DNA from 3 places in the Arthrobacter sp. TB 23 genome. Region 2 is predicted to be linked to each of the others. Evidence: riboswitches for the same ligand, from Rfam matches in the RefSeq annotation. Region 2 holds a riboswitch; each other region holds the start of a gene.
The links. Region 2 has a riboswitch for S-adenosylmethionine ahead of metX (homoserine O-acetyltransferase MetX). Riboswitches for the same ligand answer to the same signal wherever they lie in the genome.
Positions count from the first base shown of each region.

Region 1: it holds a riboswitch for S-adenosylmethionine, as region 2 does, so the genes downstream of both, B384_RS0108725 (ABC transporter substrate-binding protein) here and metX (homoserine O-acetyltransferase MetX) in region 2, are expected to answer to the same signal.
Region 3: it holds a riboswitch for S-adenosylmethionine, as region 2 does, so the genes downstream of both, sfnG (dimethylsulfone monooxygenase SfnG) here and metX (homoserine O-acetyltransferase MetX) in region 2, are expected to answer to the same signal.

Region 1 covers NZ_ALPM01000063.1:55,042-65,351, forward strand. The annotation lists gene B384_RS0108695 (ATP-binding cassette domain-containing protein) at 1-329, shown strand, start outside; gene B384_RS0108700 (NtaA/DmoA family FMN-dependent monooxygenase) at 336-1,736, opposite strand; gene B384_RS0108705 (acyl-CoA dehydrogenase family protein) at 1,736-3,037, opposite strand; gene B384_RS0108710 (dipeptide ABC transporter ATP-binding protein) at 3,048-4,727, opposite strand; gene B384_RS0108715 (ABC transporter permease subunit) at 4,786-5,559, opposite strand; gene B384_RS0108720 (ABC transporter permease) at 5,743-6,702, opposite strand; gene B384_RS0108725 (ABC transporter substrate-binding protein) at 6,708-8,378, opposite strand; SAM riboswitch class I at 8,475-8,563, opposite strand; gene B384_RS0108735 (VOC family protein) at 8,706-9,881, shown strand; gene B384_RS0108740 (hypothetical protein) at 9,985-10,310, opposite strand, start outside.
Region 2 covers NZ_ALPM01000089.1:71,531-81,840, forward strand. The annotation lists gene B384_RS0113015 (alpha/beta hydrolase) at 1-378, opposite strand, end outside; gene B384_RS0113020 (SGNH/GDSL hydrolase family protein) at 494-1,315, shown strand; gene metX (homoserine O-acetyltransferase MetX) at 1,330-2,463, opposite strand; SAM riboswitch class IV at 2,482-2,617, opposite strand; gene B384_RS0113030 (hypothetical protein) at 2,735-3,163, shown strand; gene B384_RS0113035 (VOC family protein) at 3,168-3,809, shown strand; gene B384_RS0113040 (CPBP family intramembrane glutamic endopeptidase) at 3,851-4,660, opposite strand; gene B384_RS0113045 (DeoR/GlpR family DNA-binding transcription regulator) at 4,691-5,491, opposite strand; gene B384_RS0113050 (class II fructose-bisphosphate aldolase) at 5,488-6,372, opposite strand; gene B384_RS0113055 (1-phosphofructokinase family hexose kinase) at 6,369-7,331, opposite strand; gene B384_RS0113060 (ROK family protein) at 7,328-8,290, opposite strand; gene B384_RS0113065 (SIS domain-containing protein) at 8,298-9,245, opposite strand; gene B384_RS0113070 (extracellular solute-binding protein) at 9,542-10,310, shown strand, end outside.
Region 3 covers NZ_ALPM01000077.1:13,301-23,610, forward strand. The annotation lists gene B384_RS0111560 (CoA-binding protein) at 1-383, opposite strand, end outside; gene B384_RS0111565 (ABC transporter ATP-binding protein) at 609-1,418, shown strand; gene B384_RS0111570 (aliphatic sulfonate ABC transporter substrate-binding protein) at 1,556-2,599, shown strand; gene B384_RS0111575 (ABC transporter permease) at 2,596-3,510, shown strand; gene acs (acetate--CoA ligase) at 3,501-5,453, shown strand; SAM riboswitch class I at 5,540-5,644, shown strand; gene sfnG (dimethylsulfone monooxygenase SfnG) at 5,651-6,796, shown strand; gene B384_RS0111590 (O-acetylhomoserine aminocarboxypropyltransferase/cysteine synthase family protein) at 6,796-8,127, shown strand; gene B384_RS0111595 (CoA-binding protein) at 8,124-8,627, shown strand; gene B384_RS0111600 (carbon-nitrogen hydrolase family protein) at 8,741-9,547, opposite strand; gene B384_RS0111605 (DUF427 domain-containing protein) at 9,620-10,114, shown strand; gene B384_RS0111610 (SurA N-terminal domain-containing protein) at 10,256-10,310, shown strand, end outside.

The DNA of each region.
Region 1 (10,310 bases), on a different contig from region 2:
CGGGCGGTGAGCGGCAACGCGTCAAGCTGGCGACGCAGATGGCCGAAAAAGGCGACGTGTATGTGCTTGATGAGCCGACCACCGGCCTGCACCTGGCCGACGTGCAGAACCTGCTCGGGCTCCTCGACCGGCTCGTCGATTCCGGCAAATCGGTCCTGGTGATAGAACACCACCAGGCGGTGATGGCGCACGCCGACTGGCTGATCGACCTTGGGCCCGGCGCGGGTAACGACGGCGGCCGGGTGGTCTTCGAGGGAACCCCAGCCGAGCTCGTCGCTGGCAAAACGACGCTGACCGGCGAGCACCTGGCGGCCTACGTGGGCGGCTGACCGCGCCTAACCCGCCGGCTGGAGCGTAGTGCGCCCAGCGTATGCTCCCCGGTGGCCAGCCGCCCGATGCCGGTCCGGGAGGCGCGCTCCTTCGCCGAAGAACTTTTCCCGGAGGGTCCCGGACCGGTAATCGGACTGGGCCAGGCCCCGCTTTCGCAGTTCGGGCAGGACCCCCTCAATGAAGTCCTGATAGGAGCCGGGAATGGTCTGGTTGATGATGTTGATCCCGTCGATTCCCGCGTCCTGCCAGAATTCGAGCTGGTCGACGATTTGTTCAGGGGTACCAGCAATCTGCTGGTTGTACGCCCGGTAGCGCGCAACATCGGCGATCGTCGGATTCCCGCCAGGGACTGAGGCGAACAGGGCCTCAAGTACGCCGCGGGCGCCGTCGGTACGTACCTCGCCCAGAGTGGTGTCGAGGGGGAGCCCGCCGAGGTCAACCCCGATACCGCCGCCGATGTGCGCCACGATCGTATCCAGGTCCAGGTAGTCGTCGAGCTCAGCCCGCTTTCGCGACACCTCGGCTTCGGTGGATCCGACCACAAAGGAGAGCCCGGCAAAGAATTTGATGTCCTCGTCGCGGCGACCCAGTTCGCGGGCAAGGGCGCGGACCGATGCTGTCGTCTTCCGGGCGTAGTCCACATTGGGTGCGAAGAGGAAGGCTGCTTCAGCGTTGGCAGCGGCAAAGTGCTGCCCCCGTCCTGAGGAGCCGGCCTGGAACAGTAGGGGAGTGCGCTGCGGTGACGGAGCCACCAGGTGGGGGCCCTCCACCGAATAGCGGGCCCCGTGGTGATTGATCTTATGGACCTTCGACGGGTCGGCATGGCGGCCCGTCCGCTTGTCCTGGACGAGGGCGCCGTCGTCCCAGGAGCCCTCCCAGAGCTTGTAGCAGACCTCCAGGTACTCGTCGGCCCAGTCGTAGCGGCTGTCGTGTTCGACGAGCCCGTTGTGGCCGAAGTTCTTGAACGAATTTTCAAGCACGCTGGTGACAATGTTCCAGGCGACCCGCCCCTCGCTGAGATGGTCGAGGGTGGACAGTTGGCGGGCAAACTGGAATGGATGAGACTGAACGACGGAGCTGGTCAGGGCCAAACCGAGATGTTCGGTTGTTGCCGCCAGCGCCGATTGCAGGACCAGCGGGTCGTTGGCGGGAACCTGGAGCCCGCGCTCGATGTGGGACGTCCAGCCGCCCCCATGGTTGCCGTACAGCCCGACGACGTCGGCAAGGAAGAGCGCATCGAATTTCGCTTCCTCCAGCGTTCGCGCCAGGTCTGTCCACAGCCGCAGGTCATTGAATCGGTGTTGTTGGGCTTCGGGGTGGCGCCACTGCCCGCCGAGGATGTGGCTTGTGGTGTTCATCGCGAATGCGCTGAGGAGAAGACGTGGGCGTTCAGTGAAGACTGACATCAGGGGGTACCTCCGGTGGTGGATGAGGGGCGAGCGGTGGCGTCGCCGATGCTGTTCAGGCCAGTGGGGGTGGTGCTGTTGATCAGATAGTCGCCGACTGAGCGCGCTTTGAATAGCGCCGGGTTGTGGGTGGCCACCGTCCTCGCGTTGCGCCAGTGGCGGTCCAGTGCCTTGTCCTTGCCGACTGCCGACGCCCCGGCGACGTCGAATAATTCGCTGGTTGCCGCCAGCACCAACGGGGGAACCGAGACGTGAGCCTGGTCGACAGCCAGTTCGGCGCGGAGGAACGCTGCCTCGGGGGATAGTGCCAATGCCGGGTCGACGGCGGCGTCAAGGTCCCGGGCCGCCGCCGTCACGACGGCTTCGGCGGTGTACACCTTCGATGCCAGGACACCGACATGTTCCTGGATCTGGGGATCATCGCGGAACAGGCCGCCCGATCCCGTGTTGAAAGTCCGGATCCGGGCTTGAACGAGGTTCACCGCGTCGCGGCGGGCAGCGCGGCCGATCCCGGCCAGCACCGCAAGGAGGAAGAGTTGAAAAAACGCTGGTTCGAGCGTACTTGTCACCTTCCGCTGCAGGATGTCCCCGGACTCGACCGGCACCCGGTCAAAGCGCGCGGTGCCGGTCCCCGTCAACGGCTGACCAAAACCATCCCAGTCGTCCACGATCGTCACCCGCGGGTCGTCCGCCCTCACCAGCGCGTATTGTCTCCCTTCGAGCCCCTCAGTGCTCGCCATGACCACCACCCAGTCGGCGAAAATACTGCCGGTGGTGTAGAACTTTTCACCGGTGAGGAACCATTGCCCCTCCTCCTGGTGGAGCCTGGTCCGGGTTGTGCCGAGGGCGTTACCCGAGCGTTCAGTGGCAGCGTTGCCGAAGATTTGGCCAGCAGCGATACGGGGGAACCAACGGTCCTGAAACTCTGCGGACTGCAGCGCGGCCGTTTCGACAAACGAAAAATGGGAGCGCAACAGGTGGGAGACATTCGAGTCCGCCTCTGCCAGTTCAGTGACGAGCCGGAAGAGGTGTTCATGGCTCACCGGATTGCCGCCGAACCGGGCGGGCACCCGAAGGGTGGTGAATCCTGCGTCCCTGAGCCACCCCACCTGGGCGAAGGGCAGGGTCCGGTCCGCTTCACGGGCGAGGGCGCCGTCGGCGATGCGCTGGAACACGGGCCGGAAACGCGCGGCGAGTTCCTCGTATCTGGCCTCTCCGGTGGCCGTACTGTGCTGTGGTGCGTACGGCTGCGGTACGTCCGGCTGGGGTCCGCTGTGCTGGGCGCTGGTGGTGGTGGTCATGGAGTTGTCCTTACGTGGTTGCGAGGGCGGCAATGCCGCTGCGAGTGGAGGCGTGGGCGCGAAGCCGGTGGCCCGGGTTGGAGTTGAGCAGCAGTTGGGTGTAATCACTGGTGGGATTGCCGAAGACCTCATTAGTTGGGCCCGTTTCGACGAGTTTCCCCCGGTGCATGACGCCAACGGCCGACGAGATTCGTTCAACCACGTGAAGGTCATGGGAAATGAAGAGGTAAGTCAGTCCGAGTTCTTGTTGCAGGTCTGCCAGTAGGTCGAGGATCTGGGCCTGTGTCAGGACGTCGAGGGCTGACAGTGCCTCATCCAGCACCAAGGTGTGCGCCCCGAGCGCGAGCGCACGCGCAATTGCGACGCGCTGGCGCTGACCACCGGAGAGTTCAAGCGGACGTTTGCCCGCGAGGCTCGACGGGATATTCACCTGGTCCAGGAGTTCGGCCACTCGTTTGGCACGGGTTGTCCTGGAGCCGATCCGGTAGTTCCGGAGGGGCTCGCCGATGATGTCGCGGATAGGTAAGCGAGGATCGAGCGCGGAATCGGGGTTCTGATAAACCAGTTGCAGGTGTTTCCACAATTCTCTCTTCTGCTGTCGGGAAGCGGAGGTGACGTCCTGTCCGTGGATGAGGATCTGTCCGGCCCCTGGATCGAGCAGCCGGAGAATCATGCGGGCAGTGGTCGATTTTCCGGATCCCGATTCTCCCACCAGGGCGAAGGTGGTGCCCTGGGCAACGCTGAAGGACACGCCGTCGACGGCCCGGTGCTGCTCGCCCGCCCTGTCAAAGTCCCGGATCAGGCCTCTTACTTCGATGGCCGCCGTTGCACCGGGCGCTGTGGTGGAGATGGCTCTGGCCACCGCAGGGCTGAGGTGGGGAGCGGCCTCCTCCAGCAGCCGGACCGTGTACTCGTTCGCCGGCGCCGCAAGAATGTCAGCCACCAGCCGGTCCTCGAGGATGCGGCCTTGCCGCATCACGACAATCCGCACGGCGTGGTCGGTGGCTACCGCCAGGTCGTGGGTCACAAAAATGACTGCCGTGCCAAATTCGGTAGCCAGACGCTCAAAAACCTCGAGAATCTTCGCCTGGACGGTCACGTCAAGAGCCGATGTCGGTTCGTCAGCAATGAGCAGCTCCGGCCGGAGGCTGAAGGCAATCGCGATGAGAACACGCTGTTTCAGGCCCCCTGATAACTGGTGCGGGTACTGTTTCAGCCGTTCCTCAGGCCGGTCAATCCCCACCAGATCGAGTAACCGGATGACCTCAGACCGGATCGACTCACGGGATTGCCGGGGACCGCCGGAGTGCAGCCGGAAGACCTCGGACAGCTGGGAACCGATCGTTTTGACGGGATCGAGCGAGGCTCCGGGGTCCTGCGGTACCAGTGAGATCCGTACCCCCCGAATTTTTTCCAGGTCCCTCTCTCGTGCGTCAGTGAGTGCGAGGTCTCCCAGGGAAATGGACCCCGCGGTCCGCTGCGCAGCTGCCGGGAGTAATCCGATGATCGATTTGGCCAGGGTGGATTTGCCCGAGCCTGATTCACCGACCAGTGCCACAATCTCACCGCGGCGGATGGTGAGGTCCACGCCGTCGACGGCGGTCTTCGCCTCAGTTCCGCGACCATATTCGATCCGCAGTCCCTGGATGGTCAGCAGTGATTCGTCGGTCCAGCGAGGAGTTTGTGCCATTTTTACGGCGGGGTTGGGGCTGGGTCGTGCGTGGGTAACGTCCACTGGATGCTCCTGACTAGATTCGGAAGGTTTTGAGTAGCTGTCGGCCCAGGGTCGCCAGTAAAAGGACCGTCAGGACAATGACGAGGCCAGGCAGCGTGGTCAACCACCAGGCGGTCCCGAGATATTGCCGTCCTTCGGCGATCAGTAGGCCCCATTCCGGGGTGGGTGGTGGGGCGCCAAAGCCGAGGAAGCCTAACCCGGAGATGGCGAGGATCGCCGCACCCAGGTCAACCGCCAGCAACGCGAGGACGGGTCCGCTGGCATTCGGCAGGAGGTGGCGGGTAATGACTGACCAAAAGGTTCCACCGTTGAGGAATGAAGCCTCGATGAAGTCAAGATTGCGCACCCTCAACACCTCTGATCGGACCACTCGGGCGAAGGAGGCGACCGAGGCGATGCCGATGCCGACGCCCAGCGAAATTGGCCCGGGGGAGAAGGCGGTGACTATGACGAGCGAGATGAGAAAGCCGGGCACGGCCAGCAGCACGTCCACCAGCCGCATCGCTGTGGTGTCGGCGGCCCGTCCCGCGGTTGCGGCAATGATCCCGACGAGCGTGCCCACCACCAGACCGATGAGGACCGCGAGCCCGGCGGTGAGGAGGGTCTGACGCGTACCGAACACCACCCGGGTGAAGACGTCCCGGCCGAGATGATCGGTGCCGAAAATGTGGTCAGCGTCGGGTGCACGAAAGTTGTCGCCCGGCACCCCGTCGAGTGGGGAGAACGAGGTGAACAGGTCGGGAGCGAGCGCCCAGGCGGCGACGACGGTCAGGGGCGCCGCCGTCAACCAGAGGGACGGGCTACGAAGCGGTCCGCGCCGTCGTCGGGCTGACGGCACAGGAGCGGTCTCGGGCACCGCCGCCCCGAGGCCGGGATCGCCGTTCCTGCCTGGGCCTGGATCTGCAGTCAGTACTGGAGGGGGGAGATTATTGGTGGTTGGCACAGGGAAACCTTTATCGAAGGGAGGTCATCAAGCAGCAAGGGCCCGGGGGGCGCCATCTCGACTGCTGGTGAGGATGCGGGGATCAAGGAGCGGATACAGGAGGTCAACTGCCAGGTTGACCACCACAAAGATCGAAGCCGTCAGGAGCACCAGTCCCTGCACCAACGGCACATCCTGGGTGGTGACTGCCGTCAGGACCACTGACCCGAGACCCGAGCGGGCGAAGACGGTTTCAGTGATCACCGACCCGGCGAAAAGCGTTCCAACCGTGATGCCCATGATTGTCAGGGCGGGACCCGCAGCGTTCTTCAGCGCGTGGCGGAAGAAGATCCAGGACCGTGAGGCACCCTTCGCCCGGAGCACATCTATGAAGGGCTGGTCATAGACGTGGTTGATGCTCTTGAGCAGCACCTGGGCCAGGGGAGCGGACACGACAGTGGCCAGTACCAGTACCGGGACGGCGAGGGACAGAAAGGAACCATCGGGGAACAACGACATGACTCCCCAGCGGATGGAGAGCAGATCGAGCAGCACAAGACCGAGCCAGAATGCTGGAATGGCCGCGAACAGGGGAGGCACGTTCACTAAAACCCGACGGATCACCGTCGAACGGGTGAGTGTCGCGGCGCCGACAAGGGAAACGGCGATGAGTACCGCAGTGATGAAGGCGGCGCCGGCCAGGGCGACGGTCGACCCGGCGACCCCACTGATCCGGTCCCACACTGACTGTCCGGAAGCCAGCGAGTACCCGAAATCACCGGAGAAGAGCCCCACCAGCTGGTTCAGGTATTGCGTCAGCAATGGCTGGTCATAGCCGTACTGACTCTTCATGGCGTCGATCGCTGATTGATCGACCGCTGAGTCGGCGGTCAGGAAAATTGTTACCGGATCGCTGGGCAGAAGCTGTACGGCGAGAAAAACCGCAGTGTAGGCGAGCCACACCACCAACAGGGCCTGACCTATCCGTTGCAAGAGATAGCGGATCATGAACGCTACCCGCCGGTTTTCCAGGCACCCTGGAATACCGGGGCGGTGCCGGACGTGAATTCAATCTGGGTCCCGCTGTGGGCACCGTAAACCTGGACCTCGTCCCAGAGCACCAGGGAGTAGGCCTTATCCACCACCAACGCATACTGTTCGTCGGCCAGCAGCTCATCGCGCTCTTCGAGTGAGGTTGCCGCACGCTCGGCCGCGAAGATAGCGTTGAGGTCTTCGTCGCTGGTGTGCGTCATGGTGTTGTTTTCCGGCTCGAAGATCGGGCCGAGACCGCCGTAGATGAACTGTCGGGTGCCGAAAAACTCCACCGCTGGGTCAGGCATTGCTGAGGCGAGAAAGGTGTTGTCGCCGGCGCGGTTGTTGAGCTTGACACCAATCTCACGCCACTGCTGTTCAATCAGCTCGAAGGCCGGTTTGATGACAACCGAATTGTTGGAACTAGTGACGGTCACCTCGAGTGCTATTCCGTCTTTGGCCCGGATGCCGTCGGCCCCGACTTTCCAGCCCGCCTCGTCGAGCAGCTGCCGTGCTTCCTCGGGCTGGTATTCGAGTTCTTCGGACAGGTCGGTGAAGCCGGGTGCCCGGTGGTTCAGGACCGAGGCAGCCAGTTCGTAGCTGTCGGACAGGACGGTGTCCTTGAGACTTTGCCGGTCAATACCAATCTGCAGGGCCCGGCGGACGTTCTCGTCGGCCAGCTTCCCGCTGCCGACCCGGACCGCGGCCATGTTCACTGTCAGGTCCACGCCCTTCGCCGGGAGAACCTGATTACCGGTCGCAGCAAGGGTTTCCTCATCCACCGGCTGGAGGCCCCTCACCAGGTCGACCTGCCCCGACTGGACCGCCCCAGCACGATGGGCGACCTCCGGCAGGTATTTGACGACGACCTTGTCGAGGTACGCGTCACCCTGGTTGTCAGCGGTTTCCGGCGCCCAGGCGTAGTCCGGGCGCTTGGCCAGTACTACTTCCTCATCAGGCTTCTCGGACTCGAAGGTGAAGGGTCCGGACCCGGATATCTGGGAGATGGCTGATTGCCCTGCCGCATCCAGCTCAAGTGTTGCGGGGGACACCAACCCGGCGGTGACCGAGGTGGTGGCCCGCAGGAAGTTCGCGTTGGGGGAGGACAGCGTCACCAGCACCTGATCAGCACCGATCACCTCGGCCGACTCGTACCCGGCGAAGTCCACGTTCGGTTGAATCTGGGCCGCCTCAATCCCAAAGCCCTGGGCGTCGAGGTTCAGTTTGACTGCCTCGGCGTCTACCGGGGTGCCATCACTGAACGTCACATCGGGTCGAATGGTGAAGGTGAACTCGGTTGCGTCTGCGTTGGCGGAGAACTCGGAGGCTATCCAGGGGACAATCTCACCCTGGTCGGCGTCGAAATACGTCAGGCGGTCCAGGACGCTGTTGAGGACATTGGACTTTTCATAGAACCTCGCGGACTGGGTCTGCCAGTTATTGATGGGGGTCACCTCGGCATATACCAGGGTGCCGCCCTCGACCGGCTGTCCACTGGCCACATTTTCACCCGGAGCGGTAGTGGCGGTCGAACCGCAGGCGGTGAGCGCCACTGCCGTAAGGCCGATGAGCGCCGCTACCCGCAGGGACCGCCGGCGTGGACCGGGGTTGGGCGGTAGGACGTTGTGGTGTGAGACGGTGCGGGAAATCATGTCGATCCTCTCAGTCGTGATCGAGGTGCCCTACCCACGCACGCTGAAGCATCTGACCGCCAGGAATGGGGTCGACACCAACGGGGGATAAAACTTTCTCCATCGGTCCTGGCAGTAGCACCGGCCCCGAGGGGTGGTTGCTGCGGCTTCAACGAGCCAGGTCTCTCAGCCGCTCTGGATGGTTGTTCAGTCCGGGGGAGCGATACCCTGCGGACTACGGCGATCTAATCGCATAATGATGGGGCGATCAAGAAAGTCCTGATCTGTACGACTTCCGACGCAACATTCAGCATTGGCAGGCCGGTGCAGGTGGGTATACATTTCGGTATGAGAGAGATCAGCACGGAGTGGCGGGTGATCGATAACGTTGCGACGGCATGGTTCGACGCGCGTTCGCTGACCGTCGGGGCGGCGCTGGCCGGACGCATCCTGGAGTTGACACCCGGGGTCGGGACCGATCTGCGCAGGACCGGCGTCCGAGTGCGCCTCGACTCGGACCGCCACGCCGAGACAGTATCGGCGGCTGCGCAGGATCTTGGGCTAACGGCGAACCCTGCCGTGCTGCAGCAACTGAGCGTCGTCGTCGAATCCCCGAATCCGTCTGGGGTGAGGGCATTCTGGCAACGCGTGCTCGACTACGCGCCTGCTGACAACGGCGGTCTGGCGGATCCGTTGCGGCGCGACCCCGCGCTACGGATCCGGCAGTCGACCGAGCCGCGGCCGTTGCGAAACCGCATCCATCTGGACGTGGTGCGGCCGCCTGCGGAGGTCGAGCGGGCGGATCTTGGTCCCGCCTCAGGACCGTTCGAAGTCCGTCACACCGACCCCGACGGCAACGAGGTAGACCTGGTGCCTGGCGCGGCGCTCGGCGGGGGAATCGGCACAGCCGACTGGCAGACGGTGTTCAGCGCGATGGCGTGCTACCGCACCACCTCATCGACCCAGCAGCGAGACCTGACCACCGCAGCAGCGGCCCTGGCCGATAACACGGGCTTCCCGCTGCTCATCGATTTACGCCCCGGGCTGGTGATCTTCGACAGCGGCAAGGACCAGTGGGAGGGCGCCGCCGACGGTCTCGACCCCGATTTCGCCCACCTCGCTGGGGGACTGCAGACCGTGGCACGCGAACTCGGAGCCACTGCGGATCACGGGCTGCCACGCTTCCTCCAACTCTTCTTCGACGCCGCCGACGTCGAGGCGGTTCGTGCGTTCTGGGTCGCCGCACTCGGATACACCCGCGACCAGCGGGCCGGGGTCAGCGACATCCAGGATCCGCTGCAGCTGAACCCCGTGTTGGTATTCCAGGAGATCGACGCTTCCGAAACCGATCGCCGTCGCCAGCGCAACCGCCTACACGTCGAGCTTGACGTGCCGCCGGACCTTGCGCAGACGCGCCTCGCCACCAGCGTCGCTGCTGGTGGCAGGCTCCTTGACGAATCCGAGGATCACTGGCTGGTCGCCGACCCAGAAGGCAACGAGTTGGTGATCGTCAGTAGTTCATAATCTTCCGTCAGGTTGGCGGTAAAGGGAGTTCCCGGATCCGCTGCTGAACTCTTCACACAAACGCCGATAATCTACATTATGTCAACTAACGGATAGCTGGTGGTCAGAAACACGAGTCTTTCGTCATGGTCATTTTGATTCGCGCGTCAGAGACGTTGGTGTCCGGCCACTGCTCAGAGCGCACCTCAATTCCCGATGCAGTTCCCTGGCGGACACCTGCGGCGATTGATACTGCGGTCACCACATTAACCTGCTCCCCTGGGCCGATGACGTAGCCCTCAGCCGGTTCGGCCCGGTCCAGTATGGCTTGAACCTCAGGGTCCTTTGTTAGCGTCGAGCTCACGCCGAGGGTAGTGCCTGGGCCTGACTGCATCGGAATAATGTAGGCGTCCTCCACCACCATGTCCTGAGCATCCAGCAGCTTCACTT
Region 2 (10,310 bases):
GACGGCCATTCCCATGGAGAAGCCGAGCAGGGACACGCTGGTATGCCCGGCTTTCACCGAGTCGAGCCAGCCGGCTACCTTGGCGACGGTGTCAGTCACCAGATCCACCGAGTATCCGGTGTCCTGGGTGAGGGGGAACCAGGTAAACCCTGGCCCCATCGCGTGGGGGGCCCGTACGGAGGCGACCGTGAGGTTGGGCGGCAGATGGTCGACTAAGCCCATGAGGTCTTCCTCATTGGCAAGATGTCCGTGGAACATGACGAGCAGGGCGGTACCCTCGCGTTCCGCCGCGGGGCGCGACCACAGGACCACGGGATCCCAGGCAGGCGCGGTGGCGTGATCGGCGGCTGGCAGGTGGGGTGATTCCGAAAGAGTCATTGACCTAGTCTTTCACGCGCGGAGGGTCGCGTTCAGTATCGGTCTGTAACAGGATAGAAGGATGAACCGGAACCTGTACCTGACGCCCGACACCCCGGCCGATCCTCACGACAGCATGCCAGAGAGCAGCGTGGCGAACAGTATCCCGCATCCGTGGACCCGCTATGTTGCCCTCGGTGACTCATTCACCGAGGGCATTGGTGACCCGAATCCCGAGAGCGTGGGCGGTAACAGGGGGTGGGCCGACCGGGTCGCTGAAGAACTCAGCAGGAGCCGGGAGGATTTCGCGTATGCCAACCTCGCCGTTCGTGGCCGGCTGCTGCACCAGATCGTGGACCAGCAGGTTGCACCGGCTTTGGCCTTGAAACCGGACCTGATCACCATCTCGGCTGGCGGCAACGACCTGATCCGACCGGGTGGCGACCCGGACCAGCTGGCGGCCCGGCTGGACGGTGCCGTTGAGGCGCTCAGCGCGGATCAGGCGACGGTGGTCCTGTTCGCTGGCCCCGACGCGAGAGATTCGGTGCTGGGCAACTTCAGGTCCAAGACGGCAATTTTCAACGAGAACCTGAGGATCATCGCCGCCCGGCATGACGCCCTGATCGCAGACATGTGGGCGCTCCGGCAGCTGGTGAACCCGCAGATGTGGGATGGAGACCGGTTGCACTTTTCCCCGCTGGGTCATCACACCATTGCCATGATGGTGCTGGAAACCCTCGCGGTACCCCATTCCCTGACGCCGCTCGAACCGCAGCCGCTGCCCCATCAGAGCTGGCGCGCCGCGCGGACGGAGGACCTGGTGTGGGCGAAGGTGTACTTCGTCCCCTGGGTGCTGCGCCGGCTCCGCCGCCAGTCCTCGGGCGACGGGGTACTGGCGAAAAGGCCCGATGCCGCTCCGATCTTTGGCCCCGGGATGCCCCCCGGCGTCGGCGGCTAAGCCCCGGTCATTCACTAGTGATCGGTGTAGAAGGCTTCCCGCAGGCGTTGATCGAGCTGGTGAATCTCGGTCAGGAAGGCGTCGTGGCCGATCGGTGAGACGATCGTGTGGACGGGCACCTCCCCCGGCAAGGCCTGTGCCAGGGTGTGGGACTGGCTGGGGAAATACAACCGGTCCGAGTCAACCGCTGCGATGAAGAACTCGGCGGTGGCATCCCGCAACGCCAGGTGCAGGGGACCGCGGTCCCGGCCGGCATCATGCCCCATAAGTGCTTCGGTCAGCACCAGATAGCTGTTGGCGTCGAACCGTTCCACCAGCTTGCTGGCTTGATGGTCAAGGTAGCTTTCCACCTGAAATCTGCCCCGGGCTGCCGGGTCCGACGAGCCGAAGGGTGTCTCTGCACCCTGTGCCGCCCGACCGAAGCGGTGCTCCAGCTCCGGCTCGGACCGGTAGGTGATGTGGGCGATGCGCCGGGCCAGCCCGAGCCCGGCGACCGGGCCTGTGCCCGGGTAGTAGTCCCCCGCGGCGAATCCCGGGTCCAACCGGATAGCCTGCAGCTGCGCCTGGGCGAAGGCAATCTGCTCTGCCGAGCTTGCGGCAGTGCAGGCGATGACTGCGCACCGTTCGACCCGCTCCGGGTACACCAGAGCCCACTCCAGGGCCCTCGCGCCGCCGAGCGACCCCCCGATCACCGAATGCCACCGATCGATTCCGAGCGCATCAGCCAGGAGGGCCTCAGCCCGGACCGAATCCCTGACCGTGAGGTAGGGGAATCGGGAGCCCCAGGGGACGCCGTCGGGGTCCCCTGACGCAGGTCCGGTGGAGCCATAGCAGCCGCCGAGCATATTGATGGATACGACAAAATACCTGGTGGTGTCGATGGTTTTGCCGGGGCCCACCAGCTGGTCCCACCAACCGTCTTCGGTCGAATCGCCGCGGGCAACATGGGAGCTGCCGGTCAGTGCATGCTGAATCAGGACGGCATTGGACCCATCGTCGTTGAGGGTGCCCCAGGTTTCATAGGCGAGCGTAATCTCGGGCAGGTGCCCCCCGGTTTCACAGGTGAAGGGGCCCAGACCGAGTGAGCGGACGACGCCGTCAGGTGTCACCTGGGCCCGGTCCTGTTGTGCGGTGTGAATAGTTGTCACTGGTATCGCCCACCTCGGAATCCGCGCTTGCGCCGGACACCCTGTCCGCCGCCTGGTCGTCACCCGGGGCACCCCACCGCGAAGGAGGGTTGCCGTCCAGCAAGCCGGGGCTTGGTGGAGCGGGGTGTTCCGCTCCGTGCTGGCACTCGTGACCTGTTCCTAGATAACCCGAAAACGCAGCTTCGACGCAAATATGTGAACGTCCGTGTATCTGAAAGTCCGTGGCAAAAAAGACCCTGATCTACCCCCAGCAGCCCGATAAGCTTGCGCCATGCGGATCCGCCCAATCGATCTCGTCGATGTTTTTGTCTACCTCGTCGTCCTGGGTCTGTTCATTCAACTGTTTCCCGCGGTGATTTCCGAGACGTTCACCCTGGCGTTGCTGACCGCTGCGCTGCTGAAGCTGGTGCTCGAACTGGTGATGCGGGTGAAGAAGGCCCTGTTGACCCGCGTCCGTACGGCTGAGCGGGTTCTCCCCCGGGTGATCAATGGTGGGGCCCTGCTGCTGGTGCTTCCCGGAAGCAAACTCCTGGTGCTCCAGCTGGTGGCGTTCCTCTTCGGCGATGCGGTGTACCTGGGTGGCTTCTTCCAGGTCACGGCGCTGATCATCGTTCTGATGGCTGCCCGGGGTGGCGTGAGACGCCTTTTCGTCGGTAAGGGTAGCCTAAGTCGAGACACAGATCACAAAGTGCCAAACTAGGGCCATGCGCTTGGACCATGTCTCATATGCTTGTGAACCCGACGGCCTCGTAGCAACTGCGGGGAGGATCGCCGATGCCCTCGGCGTCGACCCGGTGAAGGGTGGTGTGCATCCCCGCTTCGGCACCAGGAACATGATTTTCCCGATGCTGAACGGTCAATATCTCGAAGTTGTTGAGGTGCTGAACCACCCGGCTTCCGACAAAGCTCCCTTCGGCCAGGCGGTTCGCGCCCGGTCCGAGGCTGGCGGCGGCTGGATGGGTTGGTGTGTTGCTGTGGATGATCTGGCCCCCTTCGAGGAACGCCTCGGTCGTAGCGCCGTCCCGGGCAACCGCAAATTTCCTGACGGTCAGGAGCTCACCTGGCAGCAGATTGGCATCAAGGGGCTGATCGCTGATCCCCAGGTCCCCTATATGTTGCGGTGGGACGACGGTACTGAGGCCCTGCACCCCTCACAGGCCCGACCCGCTACAGTGCGCCTCGATTCGCTGACCATTGCAGGGTCCCCCGACCGGATTGCTGAATGGCTGGGCACGCCGGCGACCGAGCCGCTCGATGAGGTTGTTGTGCAGTGGGTGGCACCCAATGGCACTCCCGGCATCATGTCCGTGACCTTCCAGACTGCCAACGGCCTGGTGGAAATCTAACTGCACCCTTTCGTGTGACCGGCCGGCAAGTTGCCACGCGACTAGTCGCCGATACCAATCGCCGATCCAAAGAGGGCGAAGCCTACAAACCCGGCGATATCGAGCAGGGCGTGGGCGATGACCAGGGGCATCACCCGTTTGGTCCGGGTGTAGGCATATCCAAAGATCAGACCCATCAGGACATTGCCGATAAACGGCCCGAAGCCCTGATACAGGTGGTAGCTGCCCCGGAGCAGGGCACTGGTGATGATAATGACCGGCATTGACCAGCCCAGCTGCTTCAGCCGGTGAAACAGGTATCCCACCACAATGACCTCTTCGACCACTGCGTGACGCAGCGCCGAGAGAATCAGGACGGGCACGGTCCACCAGTAGGCGTCGAGCGCAGCGGGCTCGATTGCCGTCGTGATCCCCAGCGCACGCCCCGCCGCATAGACGCCGAGCGTGCCGACCCCAATGACCATCGCCAGGCCGAACCCCAGGCCGAAATCGACCCGTGGCCGGCTGAAAGTGAATCCCAGGGTGCGGAACACCGACTTTCCCGGCTCCGTCAGGAGGAAAAGCACCAGGAACACCGGAACCAGCGCGAAGAAGATGCCGAGCAGCTGGTAGGTGAGGTCGAAGTACTGGCGGTCATTCAGGACCGGATTCAGCCGGGTAGTCTGCGCAGCGAGCGGCGCCTGGCTGAGCTTGTCGAGCAGGTTGACCACCGCGTAGACGGCCGATTGCCCGAGGGAAAGTCCGAGCACAATCGCTATCTCGGCGGTGATCCGCCGACGTTGGACGGGGGCCGACCGGTTGACATCGTCCGGCGTCGACGTCGTGGACGCCTTGGGTATCTCGGTGGACATGCCAGCCATCCTAGTGGGCGATCCTTGGGGCTAGTCGGCACCCAGCTTCGGGGCGACGATGACGGTGGTCCCATGCTCTTCGAACGACCGCCGCTGAGCGGCGGTGATTCCTGAGTCGGTGATCAGGTTGCTGAAGGTGTAGCCGGTCATGGTCGCGAAGCATCGGGTACCGATCTTCGACGAGTCCGCGACAACGTAGGCCTTGGCGGCGCGTTTGGCGACCATTGCGTTGACCGCGGCTTCACCCTCGTCGCTGATGGTGGGCCCAACGACCGGGTCCAGCCCGTTGACTCCGACAAACGCCAGGTCGAGGGCCACCCGCTGCAGCACCGCGTCAGCATACGAACCCACCAGTTCATAGGAGCGGGGGTTGACGATGCCACCGGTGACCATGATTTTGAAGTTGGGCCGGACAGCGAGCTGGGCTGCAATGTTGATGGCGTTGGTGACGACAGTAAGCGTTGGCTTGTTTGACGGTTCCATCAGGTCGCTGCGTTTGCTGAGCGCCGAGGCGATTGCCGTGCTGGTGGTCCCGCCGCAGAGCCCGATCACCGCTCCCTTGGGGATGAGGTCGCTTGCGGCCTGCGCGATCGCGCGCTTCTGCCCGGCGTGGACGTCCTTGTTGTAGCGCCCGGGCAGATCGTAGGCGACGGTTTCGATGGTGGCCCCACCGTGTGTGCGGGTCAGCAACCGCTGCTCCGCGAGGCTGTCCAGGTCCCGCCGGGCGGTGGCCGGAGAGACTTTGAGCTTGCTGACTATTTCGTCGACTTCCACCTGGGTGGCTTCGGAGAGTAGGTCAAGGATGGCGCTGAGCCGTTCCGCGCGTTTCATCCCGCTGGCCCGTTCCCGTTGATGGTGGCTGCCGCAGCGACCGGGCCGGCAGTAGCGAAGAGGGTGAGCAGGCGTGCGGTTTCCGATTCGATGGCAGCACGCCCGGCCCCGATATACTTCCGCGGGTCGACGATTGTCGGATTGTGGTCCAGGTACAGGCGAACGGCCCGGGTAGAGAGGCTGTTCAGGTGCGTGGAGACATTGATTTTGGTCATCCCGGCCCGGATCGCCGCAGCGATAACGTCGTCAGAAACCCCCGACGACCCGTGCAGGACCAGCGGCACATCGAGCACTGAGTTCAGGGCCGCGATCAGGACCAGGTCCAGTTCGGCGCTGCGCTGAGTCATCGCGTGGGAGGAGCCGACGGCGACGGCGAGCGCGTCGACACCCGTGGCCGCCACAAAGGCGGCGGCCTCCCCCGGGTCCGTCCTGACGCCCGGCGCGTGAGCGCCGTCCTTCCCGCCGACCTTGCCGAGTTCGGCTTCCACATACACGCCGCGTTCCCGGGCGTAGGTGGCCACGCGAGTGGTGGTGGCAACATTCTCGTCGAAGTCCAGGGCGGCGCCGTCGTACATCACCGATCCGAAGCCCAGGTCCACCGCGGCGAACGCCAGCTCAGGATCTTCAGCGTGATCCAGATGCACTGCGACCGGCACCAGGGCGGCGCGGGCGATGGCAAGGGTGGCGAGAGCGATCGGTTCCAGCCCGCGATGGTAGTTGACGCAGTTCTCGGAAATTTGGAGAATCACGGGCAGCCCCGCCGCTTCGGCCCCGGCCACCAGCGCCTCGGCGGTTTCCAGCTGGATGACGTTGAACGCGCCAATCCCGGTTTCCGCGGCTGCGGCCGCAGCCATCAGTTCGCCTGTCGGTGTGAGGGTCATGCGCGGGACTCCTGCTCGGGTAGGTGGTGCTGGTTGACGGTAACTGCCGGTTCCAGGTCCGGGTAGCTGGGGTGCAACTCGCCGGCGGCTGGCATCAGGACCGCGGCGGCCGACCACGCGACGGCGAGCCGCAGCAGGGTTTCCGCGGAGGTGATGCCGGCAGCGAGTACGACGGCGAGCGCCGCTACCGCCGCATCCCCAGCCCCCGTCGGGTTGCCGTCCACCCGGGGTAGCGACGCCTGCTGGGGTGGTTGTCCCGTCCGGTACAGGTACATGCCAGCCTCGGCGCAGCTGACCACTACGGTTCCCGCGCCGCGGTCCAGCAACATCTGGGCGCCGTCGGCAATGGTTGCCGCTCCGGTCGCTTCCAGAAGTTCATGGTGGTTGGGTTTCAGCACATCGGCACCAGCGTCAGCCGCGGCCAGGAGGGCAGCGCCGGAGGTGTCGATGATGCACGGAATTCCGTGCGCTTTTGCCTGGCGGACCAGTGCTGGATAAAAATCGGCTGGCGCTCCCTCTGGCAGGCTGCCGGCTCCCACGAGCACCCCGGCGCCAGCGAGGTTTTCTTCCACCAGCCCAGTCAGGGCATTCCATTCGGTGGCGGCCAGCGGTAGTCCTGCTTCATTGAAAATGCTGGTCTGCCCTGCCTCCCTGTCGACAAAGGCCATGCTCCGCCGGGTGGCCGCCGCCACCTCGGTCAGGGCGTAAGGCACGCCGCTGGCCGAGAGTTCGGAGCTGAATTCGGCGCCGGCTGCCCCCCCGACGGGCGCCACGGCGACCGCCGGGTACCCGGTCTGATGCACCACTCTTGCCACGTTCAGTCCCTTACCGCCAGCCCGCTGCAGCGGCGCCGAGACGCGGTGGGAGGCTCCGGGAATGAGCCGCGGGACCGCATAGGTCAGGTCGATGGCCGGGTTCGCGGTCACCGTGAGGACGTGGCCGCGGAGGTGCAGTGTCATGGCGCGTCCAGCAGGCCGCGGGCACGCAACGCTGCCCCGATGAGTCCTGCATCCTGACCCATCTGGGCCGCGAGCAGGACGGGGTGACGATGGAAGGAAAGGTTCTGCTTGACCCGCAGGCGCAGCGGATCAAGCAACGCAGCACCGGCCTGGGCCAGACCGCCGCCAATGACAACCGCCTCGGTGCCGAGGATCGCCACCAATTGGGCAATGCTGAACGCCAAAGCGGTGATGGCGTCATCGATTACCCGGCGGCCTGCCGGGTCCCCAGCAGCCGCTGCGGCGAACACCTCCCGGGCGCCGGGCACGGACTGCCCGGTGAGTTCGGAGTAGCGGCGGGCGATTGCACCGGCCGACCCGATGGTTTCCAGGCAGCCCCGGAGGCCACAGGTACAGTCCAGGCCGCCCGGCACCTGGGCATGGCCCAGTTCGCCGGCATAGCCGCCCCCGAGGACCCGCTTACCGTCGCAGAAAACGGCACCGGCAATACCGGTGCCAACAATGATCACCACGACGTCGTCCAGCCCGCGGGCCGCCCCAAAGCGCATTTCCGCGTCTCCGGCGGCGCCGACGTCGTGCGCGTAGCTGACCGGCAGACCAGTGGCGCGCCGCAGCCGGTCAGCGAAGGGAAAGTCCCGCCACCCCAGGTTCGCAGAATAGATGCCGACGCCGTTGACCTCATCGACCAGGCCCGGCGCGATCAATCCGATGGCTCCGATGGTCTTCGCCGGCCAGGCCGCCCGATACTCGGCGAGCAACCCGGCCGACCGCTCAACGATGCTTTCGCCCGGCACCCCGGAGCTGGCCGGGGTGGCAGTGCGTCGGATATCGGCCAGGGTCCCCGCAGGATCTGCGAGTGCCGACTTCAGATCGGTGCCACCCACGTCGATGGCCAGCACCAGGTCTTGGCCGGGACCGGTGGCTGGCTCCGGCGTCGCCGTTGGGTCGATGGTGCTCACGCCGGGACTACGAATCGTTGGTGGCTGCGGAGTCGAGAATGACCGAGCGGGTCAGGTTGCGCGGCAGGTCAGGATCCAGGCCCCGTGCCCTCGCCCGCTCCAGGGTGATTTTGTGGATCAGGGCGAGATCGGCCAAGGGGTGGCGCCCAGTGTAGACATAGTCGGCTCCGGTGGGGGCGACGTCGTCGGCGAGGCCAGGGATGTCAGCGCCGAAGAGCCACACGACCCGCCCCGGTGCGGCAATCGAGATGGGACCGTGGCGGTATTCCATCGCCGGGTAGGACTCGGTCCAACCCTGGACGCCCTCGCGCATTTTCAGTCCGGCCTCGTGGGCAAGGCCAACCGTCCAGTTCGTGCCGAGGAAGGTGAACTGTTCGGCGTCGAGCAGCCGGGGACTGACCTCTGCTGCCAGGGCCGCCGCAGCATCGGTCAACGCCGGCTCCAGGTCGATCCCCACGGAGGTGAGCAGATAGACGAGCGCCGCAGTGGCGAACCGGGTCTGCACCACCGACTGCTCGTCGGCGTAGGGCAGGGCAACGACGGCGTCGGCGAGCCCGATGGCGGGCGAATCGACATCGCCGATCACGGCGATCATCCGCAGCGTGCCCTGCAAGGACCTCATCAATTCCAGCACCTCGGTGGTGGTGCCTGAGCGGGAGATGGCGACCACCGCGTCGTAGCCGCGGCCTGCCACGACCGACGCTTCGGAAGCAGCGAACGCATCGGTCAGTCCTTTGCCGGCGCCTTCGCGTGCGGCGGCGTAGCTTTGCGCCATGAACCAGGACGTGCCACAGCCGACGACGGCCACCCGGTCACCGTCTTTCGGGAGGAGATCCTCGGCCATCGTCTGATCGATCGCCTGTCGCCAGACCGCTGGCTGGGAGTGAAGCTCCCGGTCCATGTGTGCCCCGGCGGGGGCTGGGGCACCGGGTGCCTCGGGGGTGGGATGGGACATCTGGCGCTCCTTCACGGTGGCCGCGGCTAGGTCCGCGAGTGATTAGGTGTGACGTTTCAAGAGGTAAAGCAATCAGTATCAATCTAACCATCCCTGGAACGTTTTGGGCAGTGCGCGTCTTGTAACGCTCAGATTTCAATTCGCGCATCAGCTTGACGTGAGACGTGGATCACGCGAGTATCGTTCCACAATGGATGAACAGTAATGCTCATTCTGAGCTCAATACCGTCAACTTGTTGCAAGTATTCCTGTGACAGCTCTAGCAGCTGCACCACCTTTGGAAAAACGAGGAAACCATGAAGAAATCCATCCGTACCGGAGTTGTCGCAAGCGTTGCGGCTGCCGGTCTCTTGCTCACCTCTTGCGGCTTTGGCGGTGAGGATTCCGGCGGAGACGCAGAAGGCAGCACCTCCCTGGACCTGCTGGTACCCAGCTATTCCGACAACAGCAGGGCTCTATGGGAAGGCGTCATCGAGGAGTTCGAGGCCGCCAACGAAGACATCTCGGTCAACCTTCAGGTCGAATCGTGGGAGAACCTTGAGTCGGTCCTGAACACCCAGATCCAGGCCGGCGAGGCACCGGATATCTACAACGGTGGCGCTTTTGCGGCCTTCGCCGAGGAAGGGCTGCTGTACCCGGCCGAGGAAATCGCCTCACCCGAAACTCTCGAAGACTTCCAGGAGTCCTTCGCGGTCAACGAGGAGTTTGACGGGACCCAGTACGCCCTGCCGTTGCTGGCGTCCGCACGGGCCATGTTCTACAACGAGGACCTGTTCGAAGAAGCCGGCGTTGACGGTGCACCCACCACCTGGGACGAGCTCTACGATGCCGCTGACGCTATCACCGAGACCGGAACCCCCGGTTACGGCATGCCACTCGGCTCCGAAGAAGCCCAGGGTGAAGCGCTGATCTGGATGGCTGGCAACGGCGGCGGATTCGGCGATGAAAACGAAATCACCGTCGATACGCCTGAAAACCTCGAGGCAGTCGAGTTCATGAAACGCATGATTGACGACGGATTGACCCAGTCCGATCCGGGAGCCACCCAACGCACCCCGATGATCA
Region 3 (10,310 bases), on a different contig from region 2:
CAGGTGTTCATGACGACGTCGAGCCCCGCCGCCCGCGCGCGGTCAGCGGCCGCCTCGTCGATGACCCCTAGCTGGAGCCAGACCGCTTTCGCGCCCACCTCGATGGCCTGATCCACCACCGCTCCCACCTTTGAGGAGTTCACAAAGCAGTCGACGACGTCGATGGTCCCGGGGATATCCGCCAGTCGCCGATAGCCGGTGCGCCCATGGACGTCGTCGCCCTTGAGACTGACGGGGATCACCTCCATCCCCAGGTGGTCGATCAGGAACCGTGAGACTCCGAGCGCAGCGCGCCGGGGGTTGTTGGAGAGTCCGACCACCGCCCAGCGGGCGGGAGTTGTGAGGAGCGTGCGGATCACTTCAGGATCGTTGCTGTGTGCCATGGTGGTGTGCCCTTTCGCTGTAATCGGTCGGATTGTTACGCCAACACTTGCGGAGAACCCGTGCACAGGAGTTTAGTAGTGCTTGACCATCCCGAGCGGCTGAGAGACCTGGATCGATGAAGCCGCAGCAACCCTGGCCATCCGGCTGACCATCTGCAGCACGTAAGTGCAGCGGCCAACCGGTGACAGTAGGGTGCTACCGCCAGGACCGATGGAGTTAATCCTATGACCGTTCTGGCATCACCACAGTCAACCACTGTGCCCACCAAACAGGCACTCAACGTCACCTTCGCCGGCCTCGGCCGAAGCTTCGGTGCCGCCTCCGATCGGCGGACCGTCCTGCGGGACATCAACTTCGAAGTGCACGCCGGCGAGGTCCTCGCCATCCTCGGCCCGAGCGGCTGCGGCAAATCCACCCTGTTGCGGGCTGCCGCCGGGTTGGACTCCCTCAACGCCGGGTCCGTCCTGATTGACGGCACCGAGGTACACGGCATCGACGAACGATGCGCCGTCGCCTTTCAGGAACCCCGGCTGCTGCCCTGGCACACCCTGCAGGCCAACGTCGCCATTGGTCTGCCCAAGGCGTCGAGTGCCAGCGTGGGTAAAGCCAAAGTAGCCGAGCTGCTGCAACTGGTCGAGCTTGCTTCGTTCGCCAAGCACCGTCCGCGGGAAGTCTCCGGCGGAATGGCACAGCGAGCCTCATTGGCACGTGCCCTGGCCCGCAACCCCGGCGTACTCCTCCTCGACGAGCCGTTCGGCGCCCTTGATGCTCTCACCCGGATCAAGATGCAGGATCTCCTGCTCGACATCCACCGAGCCCAACCCACCACCGTGCTACTGGTCACTCACGACGTCGACGAGGCGCTGCAACTGGCAGACCGCATCATCGTCCTGGGCACCGACGGCAACCTGCCGGGCGCCACCATCACCGAGGTTCTCACCGTCCCCGGCGACCGCCCCCGCGACCGCAACGCGGCCGACCTCGGCCGAATGCGCAGCTCCTTGCTCGCCTCCCTGGGAGTCACCGGCCACTAGGCCGCACCTTCCCCTGCCCTCCGGGTTTCTCTTTTCACCCACCCCTGCACGGCCTGCGCGCTGTGTCACACCGTACCCACCCTTTTGTTCGTCTCACCCAACTCGTCTCAGACGACCCGTCTCACCGAAGGACACTCATGAACCGCCAACCAGCACCCCACCCCCGCCGCACCTTTCTGGGCGCCGCGTCACTGGCCGCCGTCGCCTCCCTCGCCTTGACGGGATGCATGGCCGGTGAGGACGCCGACGGCGCGGCCGCCCCCGCGGGCGGCGAACTGAACATTGACTTCGCCACCTACAACCCGCTGTCCCTGGTGATCAAGGAACAGGGGTGGCTGGAGGACGAGTTGGCGGATGAAAACGTCACCGTCAACTGGATCCAGTCCGCCGGGTCCAACAAGGCGAACGAGGCGTTGCGCGCCGGAGCCATCGACGTGGGTTCCACCGCCGGTTCCGCTGCCTTGCTCGCCCGATCCAACGGCTCCCCGATCAAGACGATCGACATCTACTCCCAGCCGGAATGGTCGGCGCTGGTCACGAACGCTGACTCGGACATCCAGGAGATCGAGGACCTGCGGGGCAAATCGATCGCCGCCACGAAGGGCACCGACCCCTACTTCTTCCTTCTGCAGGCGCTCGAGGCCGGCGGCGTCGATCCCTCCGAGGTCACGGTGCAGAACCTGCAGCACGCCGACGGCCGGGCCGCCCTCGCCAACGGATCGGTGGACGCCTGGTCGGGCCTCGACCCGATCATGGCCTCGGCCGAACAGGATGGGGCCACCCTGTTCTTCAGGGACATCGACTTCAACACCTACGGCTTCCTCAACGCCACCGAAGACTTCCTGGCGGAGAGTCCCGAGCTGGCCCAGACCGTCGTAAACGCCTACGAGAAGGCCCGCGAATGGGCCATCGAGAACCCCGAAGAGACGGCCAAGATCCTCGCCGAGGTGGCAGGGATCGACGTCGAAATCGCCAACGCGGTCATCATCGACCGCACCAACCTGGACGTTGACCCCATCCCGGGTGACGCGCAGCGGGCTGTGCTGGAGAAGATCGGTCCGGTGTTCGTCGAATCCGGTGACGTCTCCAGCCAGGAACAGGTTGACGAAGCGCTCGACACCCTCTTTGAAGACTCCCTGGTACGCAACGCGGATCCCACGGCGATTGAGGCCTCCTCATGACCCACATCGGGAATCCGTACGTGACCGGGAACAGCGTCACGGGCGTGAGCCAGACTTCCCTGGAAGCCTCCGGCTCCACCGTGGCAACGGCAGACGCCACCCAGCCGCCGCCCGAACGGGGCGGACCGGCACATGGATGGTCCCAGACCGGCCCGCTGCGGCGTGGCTGGGTGCGTCTGCTCCTCGGGCTGATCCTGCCCGGGCTGATCATCACCGTCTGGCAGCTGAACTCCGTCACCGGCCTGTTCAGCGCCGTCCAGGTGCCGCCGCCCGCGGCGGTGCTCAATGCGGCAGTCGAACTGATCCAGCGCGGCGAGCTGTGGACCCACATCGGCATCTCCACCCAACGGGTACTGCTGGGCTTCACCTTCGGCGCCGCCCTGGGCCTCGCGATCGGCTCACTCGTCGGGCTGTCCCGGATCGCGGACGCGCTGCTCGCTCCCACCATCGGCGCCTTGCGTGCTGTCCCGTCCCTGGCCTGGGTGCCGCTGCTCATCCTGTGGATGAAGATCGGCGAGGATTCAAAGATCACGCTGATCCTCATTGGCGCCTTCTTCCCCGTCTTCACCACCGTGTACCTCGCGCTACGGCACGTGGACCGGAACCTGGTGGAGGCCGGCCGGGCGTTCGGGTTGAAGGGCTTCAAACTGCTGACCACGGTGCAACTCCCGGCCGTGATTCCATCAGTGTTCTCCGGTCTCCGGTTGGGCCTCGCCCAGGCGTGGCTGTTCCTGGTCGCGGCTGAACTGATTGCCTCCTCGCTGGGGCTCGGATATCTGTTGAGTGATTCACAAAACAACGGACGGGTGGACAGGATCTTCCTGGCGATCATCCTGTTGGCGATCATCGGCAAAACCACCGATGCCCTCCTGGGGATCGCCGAGAAGTGGGCGGTCCGGCGATGGGCGTGAGCCTTCAGGAGGCCGACCCCCTGACCGAGACGGACCGCCTGGCGTTCTGGGAACAGCAGGCGCGCCGGCTGGACTGGGCTGCCGAATGGACCACGGCGCACAGCTTTCAGCCAGCCCGGCCGGTATCGGGTGGCGCCGACGGGCAGCTCACCGTCCCGGCGATCGAGTGGTTCGCGGGGGGCCGCCTCAACGTGGCCCACAACTGCGTGGATCGGCACGTGGATGCCGGGCTGGGCAGCAAGGTCGCACTGCATTTCGAGGGTGAGCCCGGGGACCAGCGAACGGTCACCTACTCGGACCTGCAGGAGGAGGTGTCACGCGCAGCCAACGCCTTGCTGAACCTCGGGATCGGCAAGGGCGACCGCGTGGTGATCTACCTACCCGTGCTCGTGGAAACGATTGTGGTCACCCTGGCGTGCGCGCGAATCGGGGCGGTGCACTCACTGGTGTTCGGCGGATTCTCTGCTGAAGCCTTACGCTTCCGGGTTGAGGACACCGGCGCCAAACTGTTGGTCACAACTGACGGGCAGTACCGGCGCGGCGCAGCGGTGCCGGTCAAGACCAACGCCGATCAGGCCGTGTCCGGTTCCAACAGCATCGAACATGTTCTGGTGATCCGCCGGACCGGCAGCGACATCGAGTGGACCGAGGGCCGGGACGTCTGGTGGCATGACGCAGTCGGCGCCGCGGCCCCGCATCACGCTGCCGAGGCGTTCGACGCCGAGACTCCCCTGTTCATCATGTACACCTCCGGCACCACGGGTAAGCCCAAAGGCCTGGTGCACACCTCCGGTGGGTACCTGACCCAGGCGTCGTGGAGTTTCGACTACCTGTTCAGCAACCCCGATCCGTCGCAGCGGGACCAGGACGTCCACTGGTGCACCGCCGACCTTGCCTGGGTGACCGCCCATACCTACGAGATCTACGGTCCGCTCTCCAACGGCGCCACCCAGGTGATCTTCGAGGGCACCCCCAACACCCCACATCCGGGGCGGCACTTCGAGATCATCCAGCGTTACAAGGTGACCAGCTATTACACGGCCCCCACCCTGATCCGGTCGCTGATGGGCTGGTTCCCGGACGGCGTGCCTGCCAGCTACGACCTGTCCTCGATCCGTCTCCTCGGCACCGTCGGTGAGGCCACCAACCCCGAGGCCTGGCGCTGGTTCAGGGAGCACCTCGGGGCTGGCACCGCACCGGTCGTCGACACCTGGTGGCAGTCAGAAACCGGCGCCACCATCCTCTCTCCCCGCCCCACTGACCCCTCGTTCAAGCCCGGTTCTGCCTCCCGCGCCCTCCCCGGCGTGAGCACCCGGATTGTCGACGACGCCGGAAACCCGGTACCCACCGGTGAGCAGGGCCTGATCGTCGTGGACCGCACCGGACCGGCGATGGCGCGCACCGTCTGGGGCGACCCGCAGCGCTACCTGGATTCCTACTGGCGAAAGTTCGCCGCCCAGGGCTGGTTCCTGGCCGGTGATGGGGCCAGGAACGACGACGACGGCGACACCTGGATCCTCGGCCGGGTCGACGATGTGCTCAACGTGTCAGGCCACCGGCTCTCGACCATCGAGATTGAATCGGCCCTGGTTGCTCACCCGTGGGTGGTCGAGGCCGGCGTCTGTCCGGTCTCCGATCCGCGGACCGGCCATGCGATTGCCGCCTTCGTGGTGCTGGCTGCGTCCCACGGGGCCGGCGCGCACGCGGCGGAGGAGGTGAGCCGGGTCTTGCGGGACCACGTCGCGGCGGTGATCGGGCCGATCGCCAAGCCGGCCGCCGTCGTCGTCGTCGCGGACGTCCCGAAGACCCGGTCCGGCAAGATCATGCGCCGACTCCTGACGCAACTGTTCGAGAACACAACGCTGGGTGACACCACTTCCCTGCAGAACGAGGCGTGCGTGCCCGGCATCGCTGCCGCACTGGCCGCAAGGGCGTCACCGTGACCCCGCCTGTAAACCCCACCGGAGGGACAACCCGCAACGGAGAGCAACAATGTTGGTCGACCGTGAGAGGACTGTCACACTGGTGGGGACCATCCCGAGCGGTTGAGAGATCTGGCTCATTGACACCGCAGCAACCCTGGCCACTGCCCACGGCAGTGACATTAGGGTGCTAATGCCAGGCACGATGGAGGACCACTATGGCTATTGACCTTTCCCAACCCCTGAAGTTCGCGTACTGGGTGCCCAATGTGAGCGGCGGCCTGGTGGTCTCCACCATTGAGCAGCGCACCAGCTGGGACTTCGAGTACAACAAGAAGCTGGCCCGCATCGCGGAGGACGCCGGCTTCGAGTACGCCCTCTCGCAAACCCGGTATGCGGCGTCGTACGGCGCCGACAAGCAGCATGAGGCGACGTCGTTCTCCCTGGCGCTGCTCGGTGCGACCGAAAAGCTGAAGGTGATCGCCGCCGTCCACCCCGGTATGTGGCAGCCCGGAGTCCTGGCGAAGTTCATCATCACCGCTGACCACATCTCCGGTGGTCGGGCGGCGGTGAACATTGTGTCCGGCTGGCTGAAGAGTGAGTTCACCGGGTTCGGGCTGCCGTGGCTGGAGCACGACGAGCGCTACGTCCGCACCGAAGAGTTCATCAGGATCCTCCGCGGCCTCTGGACAGAGCAGAACTTCTCCCAGGCCGGCAAATATTACAACATCACCGATTTCACCCTCAACCCGCCGCCCGTCGACGTGCCCGGGCGTCCACACCCGGAAATCTTCTTCGGCGGCAACTCGACGGCGGCGCAGGCCACTGCTGGCCGGGTGGCCGACTGGTACTTTTCCAACGGCAAGGACCTCGAGGGATTCAAGGAGAATATCGCCGGCGTGCAGGCCTCAGCGGCCGACGTCGGCCGCCACCCCCGGTTCGGGCTCAACGGTTTTGTGATTGCCCGCGATACCGAGAAGGAAGCCCGCGAGACGCTCCGCGAGATCGTGGCCAAGGCCCACAAACCGGCGGTGGAGGGGTTCCGGGGCGCAGTGCAGGAAGCCGGGGCCTCGACCAAGGACGGCAAGGGCATGTGGGCGGACTCGTCCTTCGAGGACCTGATCCAGTACAACGACGGCTTCAAGACCCAGCTGATCGGCACCCCCGAGCAGATCGCCGAGCGGATCGTCGAGTACAAGAAAATCGGGGTGAACCTGATGCTGACCTGCTACCTCCACTTCCAGGAGGAGGTCGAAGCCTTCGGCAAAGACATCCTCCCCATCGTCCGCGAACTCGAAGCGGACCTCGCCCGTAAAGAGGGCCTAGATTTCAATGTTGACAACCAGATTAAGGCAGGTGTCTGATGGCTGATCGCAGCTTCGGTTTCCGTACACGCGCTCTTCACGCGGGTGGCACCCCCGACTCGGCCCACGGCGCCCGAGCGGTACCCATCTACCAGACGACCTCGTTCGTGTTCAAGGACACGAACGACGCCGCCAACCTCTTCGCGCTCCAAAAGTACGGCAACATTTATTCGCGGATCGGCAACCCTACGGTCGCCGCGTTCGAGGAGCGGATCGCGTCCCTGGAGGGTGGCATCGGGGCGGTCGCGACGGCGTCGGGCATGAGCGCCGAATTCATCACGTTCGCGGCCCTCTGCCAGGCCGGGGATCATATTGTCGCCGCGTCGCAGCTCTACGGCGGCACGGTCACCCAACTCGATGTGACCCTGCGCCGGTTCGGCATTGACACCACCTTCGTCCCCGGCACGGATCCCGCTGACTATGCTGCGGCCATCCAGGACAACACGAAGGCCGTCTACGCGGAGGTGATCGCGAACCCCTCGGGTGAAATCGCCGACATCCAGGGGCTAGCGAAGATCGCCCACGACGCCGGTGTGCCGCTGATCATCGATTCCACCCTGAGCACCCCCTACCTGATCCGGCCCATCGAGCACGGCGCCGACATTGTGATCCACTCCGCCACCAAGTTCATCGGCGGGCACGGGACCACCCTGGGCGGCGTCGTCGTCGAGGCCGGAACCTTCAACTGGGGTAACGGCCGGTTCCCCACCATGACCGAGCCGGTCCCGTCCTACGGCAATATCCAATGGTGGGCCAACTTCGGCGAGTACGGCTTCCTGACCAAGCTGCGCACCGAGCAGCTGCGGGACATCGGGCCGTCCCTCTCCCCCATGTCGGCCTTCCAGCTGCTGCAGGGCGTGGAAACCCTGGCCCAGCGGATGGACGAACACCTGTCCAACGCCCAGGCGGTCGCCGAGTGGCTGGAGAACGACCCGCGGGTGGAGTACGTGAACTTCGCGGGCCTCCCCTCGCACCGGCATTTCGAGCGGGCCGCCAAGTACCTGCCGCAGGGGCCCGGGTCGGTCTTCAGTTTCGGGGTGAAAGGTGGTAGGGCGGCAGGGCAGAAGTTTATTGAGTCGCTGCAGCTGGCCTCACACCTGGCCAACGTGGGCGATGCCCGCACCCTGGTCATCCACCCCGGCTCGACCACGCACCAGCAGCTGTCCGCCGAGCAGCTGGTCACGGCCGGCATCCCCGAGGACCTGGTCAGGATTTCGATCGGACTCGAGGACCTGGACGATATCCTGTGGGACATCGACCAGGCACTGGACCTTGCCACTGCAACTCCGCAGGGCTCAACACCTACTCCGCACGAGGGAGCCACCGCATGAGCGCCGATCTGGAAACGGCACGGACCTGGGAGGGCCCGTCCGCCCCTGAACGACTCTCGCTCCTGCGTCACGCCAAGTCGGTGGCGATCATTGGGGCATCGGATAAGCCGTCCCGCGCGTCGTACTTCGTGGCCACCTACCTGCAGTCGTCGTCGCCCTATCGCTTGTACTTCGTGAACCCGGTGGCGAAGGAGATTCTGGGGCAGCCCGTCTACGCGTCCCTGGCCGACCTACCGGAGGTCCCCGACATCGTCGACGTGTTCCGAAAGCACGATGATCTGCCCAGTGTCCTTGAGGAGACGAAGGCTGTTGGCGCGAAAACGCTGTGGCTGCAGTTGGGGTCCTGGCATGAGGACGTTGCGCACGACGCCGAGGAGGCGGGCCTGAACGTGGTAATGGACCGCTGCATCAAGATTGAGCACGCGCGATTCCACGGTGGACTCAACCTGGCTGGCTTCAACACCGGAGTGATCTCGTCGAAGCGGCAGGTTACCGCCTAGCCCCACCCATCATCTAGCCCCATCCCACACCCCCATCGAGTCAACAGGAATCGCCCCGAAAAGTGGCTATTTCGGTTGACTCGATCCCGTTGGTTGGGGGCAGGGTGGCTGGGCTAGTGGGACTCGACGATTTCCTCGTTGCGCGCGAATCGGCGGTTCTTGAGCACGGGCAGGAACTCGCGGACGTCGGCGATCCGTCGGCGTGACACGTTGGTGGTGACCACTCCCTCTTCCTCGTCGGTGAGGAAGACCTGCGGGATTCCCATGGGGTCGAGGATCGCCGAGTGCCCGATGGTATGCCCGCTCGAGGTCCCGGCTGCCGCGATCCAGACGGTGTTCTCGATGGCGCGGGCCTTCAGCAGGGTTTCCCAATGATCCACCTTGTGATCGCCCTTGAACCAGGCGGCCGGCACCAGGATCAGATCCGCCCCGCGGTCAGCGAGCGCACGTGCCTGTTCCGGGAAGCGGATGTCGTAGCAGGTCATGAGCCCCACTGACAGGTCACCGATCGTAACCACCTTGATGCCGCCGTCTCCGGGTTTGATCCGGGTGGACTCCTGATAGCTGAAAGCGTCGTAGAGGTGAAGTTTGCGGTAGGTGTCAACAATCTTCCCCGTGGCATCCACCAGGACCAGCGTGTTGTAGGGGCGGTCCTCGCCGCTCCCCTCATACCCGCCAGCAACAATAGCGATGCCGAGCTCGACGGCGATGAAGGACAGCTGCTGCACGAAGGTCGACCAGTTTTCGTCGACGGCAGCCGCCAGCGAACCCTCCACCTTCCCGATGGAGAACATGGATTCCTCGGGGAAGACGATCAGCTCGGACCCTTCGGAACGCGCTTGTTCGGCAAGCCCACGCATGGTCTTGAGGTTGTCCGAGACGCTACCGCCCGGTCGGAACTGCCCAACGCTGATCTTCATCGTCGCCGCTTTCAGTCATGAAATAGGTGCCCTCACAGCCTACCGAATGCCTGAACGTCTTATTGTTGGGTTATGACACTGCAACCTATCGTCCCCGGCCCCGGCCAGGAATCAGTGTGGGACTACCCGCGACCGCCACGGCTGGAGCCCACCACCGAGCGGGTGATGATTGAGTTCGGCGGTATGGTGATCGCCGACAGCACCGATTCGGTCCGGGTCCTGGAAACCAGCCACCCCCCGGTGTACTACGTTCCGATGGACGACTTCGTCGCCGGCGCCCTGGCTCGGGTGGAGGGCTCATCGTTGTGTGAGTACAAGGGGATGGCAGCGTATTACGACGTCGTCAGCGGGCAGCACCGCGCACCCCGCGCCGGGTGGACCTACCCAACCCCCACCCCCGGCTTCGAGGCGCTGCAAACCCGGGTGGCGATTTATCCGGGAGCAATGGACCGCTGTTTTATTGACGGTGAAGTGGTCACGGCGCAGGAGGGCGACTTCTACGGCGGCTGGATCACCAGCCGCATCGTCGGGCCTTTCAAAGGCGCCCCCGGCACCTGGGGCTGGTAGTCCGGGCCCAGTCCCGACAGTGCGACCCGGACAGTGCGAACCCGGACAGTGCGACCCCGCCGTGGAACGGTGACGCCCAGCTAACGCTCATAGAGGACTGATACCTTCGCAGGTTGGTTATCTATCTGGCAGGAGAATATTGTGCGGAAGAAGTTTTTACTGAGTATTGCCTTGGCCGGAATTATCTCGGTGGTGT